2 regions of the Streptomyces sp. JK94 genome follow, and region 2 is predicted to be linked to the other one. Evidence: riboswitches for the same ligand, from Rfam matches in the RefSeq annotation. Region 2 holds a riboswitch; the other holds the start of a gene.
The links. A riboswitch is a leader RNA that binds a small molecule or an ion and turns the genes downstream of it on or off. The one in region 2 is predicted to bind glycine.

Region 1: it holds a riboswitch for glycine, as region 2 does, so the genes downstream of both, gcvP (aminomethyl-transferring glycine dehydrogenase) here and gcvT (glycine cleavage system aminomethyltransferase GcvT) in region 2, are expected to answer to the same signal.

The regions. Positions count from the first base shown of each region.
Region 1 is NZ_JBSICH010000012.1:9,888-13,287, reverse strand. It holds gene gcvP (aminomethyl-transferring glycine dehydrogenase) at 1-2,001, opposite strand, end outside; glycine riboswitch at 2,178-2,273, opposite strand; gene ACVV2G_RS11955 (PRC-barrel domain-containing protein) at 2,411-2,788, shown strand; gene ACVV2G_RS11950 (DNA polymerase IV) at 2,814-3,400, opposite strand, start outside.
Region 2 is NZ_JBSICH010000044.1:28,250-31,649, forward strand. It holds gene glyA (serine hydroxymethyltransferase) at 1-452, opposite strand, end outside; gene gcvH (glycine cleavage system protein GcvH) at 468-845, opposite strand; gene gcvT (glycine cleavage system aminomethyltransferase GcvT) at 965-2,083, opposite strand; glycine riboswitch at 2,123-2,239, opposite strand; glycine riboswitch at 2,240-2,334, opposite strand; gene ACVV2G_RS30135 (AAA family ATPase) at 2,514-3,194, shown strand; gene ACVV2G_RS30140 (enhanced serine sensitivity protein SseB) at 3,322-3,400, shown strand, end outside.

The DNA of each region.
Region 1 (3,400 bases), on a different contig from region 2:
GTCGGCCACGTGCTCCTCGAACACGCCGTGCGTGGACGGGTACGTGATCATGAGCACGGCCAGCTGGTCGCGGTGCTGCTCGATCTTGGCGCGCAGGTCCTCGACGTCGATCTCGCCGTCCCCGGCGGTCTTGACGACGACGACCTTCATGCCGGCCATCACCGCGCTGGCGGCGTTGGTGCCGTGCGCGGAGGAGGGGATGAGGCAGACCGTGCGCTGGTCGTCGCCGTTGGCCCGGTGGTAGCCGCGTACGGCGAGCAGACCGGCGAACTCGCCCTGCGATCCGGCGTTCGGCTGGAGCGAGACCTTGTCGTACCCGGTGACCTCGGCGAGCCGCTCCTCCAGCTCACGGATGAGGGTGAGGTAGCCCTGCGCCTGCTCGGCGGGCGCGAAGGGGTGCAGCCCACCGAACTCGGACCAGGTGACCGGCTCCATCTCGGTGGTGGCGTTGAGCTTCATGGTGCAGGAGCCCAGTGGGATCATGCCGCGGTCCAGCGCGTAGTCCCGGTCGGCCAGGCGGCGCAGGTAGCGCAGCATCGCGGTCTCGGAGCGGTACTGGTGGAAGACGGGGTGGGTGAGGAAGTCGTCCGTGCGCAGCAGCGCCTCGGGCAGCGTCTCCCCGGTCGCCGCGTCCAGCGCCTCGATGTCGCCCTCGACGCCGAAAGCGTTCCACACGCCGCCGACCTGGGCGCGCGTGGTGGTCTCGTCGCAGGCGAACGACACGTGGTCGGCGTCGACGAGCCGCAGGTTGATGCCGTTCTCGCGCGCGGCGTGCACGATCGCGTCGGCCCGGCCGGGCACCCGCGCGGTGACCGTGTCGAAGTAGGCGCCGTGCACGGTCTCGACGCCGCCGGCCGCGAGACCCGCGGCGGTGACCGTGGCGTACCGGTGGGTGCGCCGCGCGATGGCCCGCAGCCCCTCGGGCCCGTGGTATACGGCGTACATGCCGGCCATGACGGCGAGCAGCACCTGCGCGGTGCAGATGTTGCTGGTGGCCTTCTCCCGGCGGATGTGCTGCTCGCGGGTCTGCAGCGCGAGGCGGTAGGCCCTGTTGCCGTCGGCGTCCACGGAGACGCCGACCAGGCGGCCGGGCAGGCTGCGCGCGAACTTCTCGTGCACCGCCATGTAGCCGGCGTGCGGCCCGCCGAAGCCCATCGGCACACCGAAGCGCTGCGTCGTGCCGATGGCGATGTCCGCGCCCAGCTCGCCGGGCGAGGTGAGCAGGGTGAGGGCGAGCAGGTCGGCGGCGACGGTGACGAGCGCGCCGAGCTCGTGCGCCCGGTCGATGACCGGCTTGAGGTCGCGGACGGCACCGGAGGCGCCCGGGTACTGGAGGAGGACGCCGTTGATCTCCCGCTCGGCGACCTCGGCCGGAATGCCCTCGCTCAGGTCGGCGACGACGACCTCGACACCGGTCGGTTCGGCACGGGTCCGGATCACGGCGATGGTCTGCGGCAGCGCGTCCGCGTCGACGAGGAACAGGCCCTTCTTGTTCCTGCCCATGCGCCGGGACAGGGCCATCGCCTCGGCGGCGGCGGTGCCCTCGTCCAGCAGCGAGGCGCCGGAGGTGGGCAGGCCGGTGAGTTCGGCGACCATGGTCTGGAAGTTCAGCAGGGCCTCCAGACGGCCCTGGCTGATCTCCGGCTGGTACGGGGTGTACGCGGTGTACCAGGCAGGGTTCTCCATGACGTTGCGCAGGATCACCGGCGGGGTGAAGGTGCCGTAGTAACCGAGGCCGATCATGGAGTCGAGGACCTGGTTGCGGTCGGCGAGCGAGCGCAGCTCGGCCAGCACCTCGGCCTCGGAGCGCGCGCCGGGCAGGTCCAGCGCCTCGGCGTTCTTGATCACATCCGGCACCGCGGCGGCCGTCAGCTCGTCGAGCGAACCGTAACCGACCTGCGCGAGCATCTTGGCTTGGGCCTCGTGGTCGGGGCCGATGTGGCGCTGCTCGAAGGGCGCTGCCTGTTCGAGCTCGGAGAGCGGAATGCGGTGGGCGGTCATTGCGGAGGCCTCCTGGTCTGACGACCTGCGAGGGGCACCACGGCGCGGGTGCCCGGACGGCCTCCCCCTCTGTCATCTCGACCTGAGAGCTTCACCGGGGCGGCCCGAGGCCCCACCGGCTTTCACCGTCGGTGAGAGCGGAAGCCGTCGACACCCGCTCTGCTTTCCAGAGTGACCTCGTCCGTGCGGTACGTGAGCCTGAGAGATTCCGGGGAGGATTTGCTCCTTCGGCGCCTCCGGTGATGTCCGGAGGACTCTCCCGCACGGGGTCAGCAGCCGTTTGCCAGCGTACCAGCGCCCTCACCGCACGGGTCTTCGAGTGGCCGACCCGCTCCATGTGCTCTTTTGTAGTACTTACGGATGATTCGGCGGCTGGTGTGCGACCCAGTGCGACCAAGTGGAGGGCCCCGTGCGTACTGACATCGACCCGCGGAACCTGATCGGCCGCAAGGCGTTCGACCGCCACGGCACCCGGATCGGCACCATCGACGAGGTCTACCTCGACGACGCCACCGGCGTCCCCGAGTGGGCGGCCATACGCACCGGCCTGTTCAGCAGGGACGCCTTCGTGCCGCTGGAGCCGAGCGAACTGGTCGACGGCAGCCTGCGCGTGCCCTTCGACCGGACGCTGATCAAGGAGGCCCCCGACTTCGGTGTCGGCCGCCACCTCTCGCCGGAGCAGGAACTCCAGCTCTACCACCACTACGGACTGGACGTCGCCGCCACTCCCCCGCCCCCCGACCACGACTTCGGCAAGCTGGCCGGCCACGGCAAGGAAGAGAGCTGACGGACCGGCCCCGCGGCGCCCACCGCTAACCGGGGACCGGGCGCCCCGGCCCCGGCGGGCCGGTGTCCGCTGCGGCGTCCACCGCCGGGCCCGGCTCCGCGGCCGCCGCCCCCGCGTCCCCGGGTCCTCGCGGCACGGGAGGCACGAGCGGCAGCGGATCCGCCGGTGTCAGCTCCGGGTCGTCCACCGCGAAGGTCCGCACCCGCCCCCTCGTCGAGTACGGCGTCTCGAACCGCACGGTGACCCGCCCCAGCCCGCTTCCCTGCACCCACCCGTGCCCGTACTCGGCGTGCCGCACATCGTGCCCCGACGGCCACCGGCGCTCGGTGGGCGCCGGCAGGTGCTCGTCGGCGGGCTCGGCCTCGGGTTCCTCGGCGAGTTCCTCGGCACGGTCCCCCGCCGCCTGCGCGAACAGGTCCTCCTGCGTGTAGTCGGCCAGCCCGCTGACGCCGACTCCCAGCAGCCGCACGCCGCCCGTGGTGTCCACCGAGTCCAGCAGCCGGGCCGCCGCCTCGCGCACCACCGCCGGGTCGTCCGTCGGCCCGCGCAGGGTCTCCGAGCGCGTCAGCGTGGAGAAGTCGTACCTGCGCACCTTGAGCACGATGGTCCGCC
Region 2 (3,400 bases):
CCGTCGTCGCCGACGTGGTACGGGACGACGTCGTAGAGCTTGCCGGAGAAGTTGATCTTCATGCCGTGGGTCAGGTGCCCGCCGTGGGCGAGGTCCAGACCCATGATCGTGTCGCCGGGCTTGAGCAGTGCGAACATCGCGGCGGCGTTGGCCTGTGCGCCCGAGTGCGGCTGCACGTTGGCGTGCTCGGCGCCGAAGAGCGCCTTGACCCGGTCGACGGCGATCTGCTCGACCACGTCGACGTGCTCGCAGCCGCCGTAGTAGCGGCGGCCGGGGTAGCCCTCGGCGTACTTGTTGGTGAGGACCGAGCCCTGGGCCTCCATGACCGCGACCGGAGCGAAGTTCTCCGAGGCGATCATCTCGAGGGTGGACTGCTGGCGGTCCAGCTCGGCGTCGACGGCGGCGGCGACGTCGGGGTCGAGCTCGTGCAGGGGGGTGTTCAGAAGCGACATGCGGTCCGTGACTCCTCAGCCGGCGGTGAAGGCGGTGTACTCGTCGGCGGAGAGCAGGTCGGCCGGCTCGTCCGTGACGCGCACCTTGAACAGCCAGCCGCCCTCGAAGGGCGCGGAGTTCACCAGCGACGGGTCGTTGACGACGTCCTCGTTGACCTCGGTGACCTCACCGGAGACGGGGGAGTACAGGTCGGAGACCGACTTGGTCGACTCCAGTTCGCCGCAGGTCTCGCCCGCGGAGACCGAGTCGCCGACCTCGGGGAGCTGGACGAAGACCACGTCACCGAGCGCGTTGGCCGCGTGCTCCGTGATGCCGACCGTCGAGGCGCCGTCCTCGGCGTCCGACAGCCACTCGTGCTCCTTGCTGTAGCGCAGCTGCTGGGGGTTGCTCATGGCCTGGATTCTCCTGTACGCGGGAAACTGCTGATGAACGGGGGACCACCGGCACCGCCGGTGAGCAGCGGGGACGTGAGCGCGGTCACGGAAGGCCGCGACCGCGGTCCCTCCACTGTCTACTTCTGGCGCTTGTAGAACGGCAGCGCCACGACCTCGTACGGCTCGTGGCTGCCCCGGATGTCCACGCCGACACCCTCGGTGCCCGGCGCCGCGTACGCCGGGTCGACGTACGCCATGGCGATCGGCCTGCCCAGCGTCGGGGACGGCGCCCCGGAGGTGACCTCGCCGACCACCTCGCCGCCGGCGACGACCTGGTACCCGGCGCGCGGGACCCGGCGGCCCTCGGCGACCAGGCCGACCAGGACGCGGGGCGGGTTCCGCTCCGCCCGGGAAGCGGCCTCGGTCAGCGCCGCGCGCCCCACGAAGTCGCCCTCCTTCTCGAACTTCACCACCCGGCCGAGACCGGCGTCGAAGGGCGTCAGCGCGGTCGTCAGCTCGTGCCCGTACAGCGGCATGCCCGCCTCCAGGCGGAGCGTGTCCCGGCAGGACAGGCCGCACGGGACCAGCCCGGCGCCCTCGCCCGCCGCGGTCAGCGCCTGCCACAGCCCGACGGCGTGCTCGGGCTTGACGAACAGCTCGAAGCCGTCCTCGCCGGTGTAACCGGTGCGCGCGACGAGCGCCGGTACGCCGGCCACGGTGCCGGGCAGACCGGCGTAGTACTTCAGGCCGTCCAGGTCGGCGTCGGTGAGGCTCTTCACGATGGCCGGGGACGCGGGGCCCTGCACGGCGAGCAGCGCGTACGCGTCGCGGTCGTCGCGCACCTCGGCGTCGAACCCGGGGGCCCGCCCGGTCAGCGCGTCCAGCACCACCTGGGCGTTGGAGGCGTTGGCGACGACCATGTACGTGTCGTCGGCCAGCCGGTAGACGATCAGGTCGTCCAGGATGCCGCCGTCCTCGCGGCAGATCATGGTGTAGCGGGCGCGGCCCGGCTTCACGCTGCCGATGTTGCCGACCAGCGCGAAGTCCAGCAGGGCGGCGGCGCCCGGTCCGGTGACCGTGATCTCGCCCATGTGCGAGAGGTCGAAGAGCCCGGCCCGGGTGCGCACCGCGACGTGCTCGTCGCGCTCGGAGCCGTAGCGCAGGGGCATGTCCCAGCCGGCGAAGTCGGTCATCGTCGCGCCCAGCGCGCGATGCGTGGCATCGAGCGCGGTACGGCGGAGTTCGGTACTGCTCATCGGTCGGTCGTCTCCCAGGACAGGACGGGGCGAGGTCGATCCTCCCCATCTGTCATCGAAACCTGAGAGGTTCGCCACGACCACCGGAGTGCGGCGGCCGGGACTTGCACCTTGGGTGGGGCAGCCGTCGGACGGCGGCCCGCTTTTCAGATGTGCCTCGCCCGCGCGGTAACGGTGCCTGAGAGATTCAAGGGAGGGACTTGCTCCTTCGGCGCCCCGGCGACGGCCGGGGACTCTCCCGCGCGGATTCAAACGGCCGGTATGCAGTTGGCGCCGCCATCATTGCACGCCGGGCCGATCCGTGGCAGACCGTGATCTGTAACCGGCTTGTGGCAGTAAGCGAACGAAAACACGAGACCTGCGCATTACCTTCTCTTTACACTCGACGGGGATGGGAACTCGTGAACCGCCCCAGGGGAGGACGATCACGGTGAACAGGACCACGGCGTGCGCCACGACCACGGGTCTCGCACTGCCCGAACAGCCGGTCGCCCCGGCCCCGAAGGCGCGCGCCGAGACGCGCGCCGAGACGCCCGCACCCGTCGTCCGCGACCTGCGGGACCGGGACGGCCGCAGCCCGCACGCCCTGCTCTTCGGGCCCCGGGACCTGGTCGTGATCACCGGCCTGCCCGGCAGCGGCAAGTCCACGCTGATCAAGCGCACCGTGCGCGGCCTGCGCATCGACTCCCAGGACAGCCGCGACCGCTGGGAGCGCCGCATGCCGCGCTTCCTGCCGTACGCGCTCTACCGCCCCCTCGTCCGCCTCGCCCACTACGCCGGACTGCGGCGCGCCCTGCGCTCCGGCGAGGGCGTGGTCGTGCACGACTGCGGCACCCAGGCCTGGGTGCGCGGCTGGCTGGCCCGCGAGGCCCGGCGCCGGCAGGGCGCCCTGCACCTGCTGCTGCTCGACGTGGACGCCGGCGAGGCACTGGCCGGCCAGCGCGAGCGCGGCCGGGGCGTGTCGCGGTACGCGTTCCTGCGGCACCGCACGGCCAACACCCGCCTGCTGGGCGCGGTCACCGAGGGCGTCCTGCCGGCCGGCTGCGCCTCGGCGATCCTGCTGGACCGGGCGGCGGCGGGCGCGCTGCGCCGGATCGCCTTCACCGGGTGACGCACCGGATCGGCTTCACCGGGTGACGTACCGCAGGGCCGTCACCGGGTGACGCACCGTAGGGCCACAGGGCCGAACGGGTTAGCCTTTTCAGCCACAGCAGCGGTACCAGGCAGGCGGTAGGCAGATGGACATCCCAGGGAACCTCCCGGCGGACTTCTCCGCCGGCTTCCCGGCGCAGACGCACCCCCACCCGCACGGCGGGT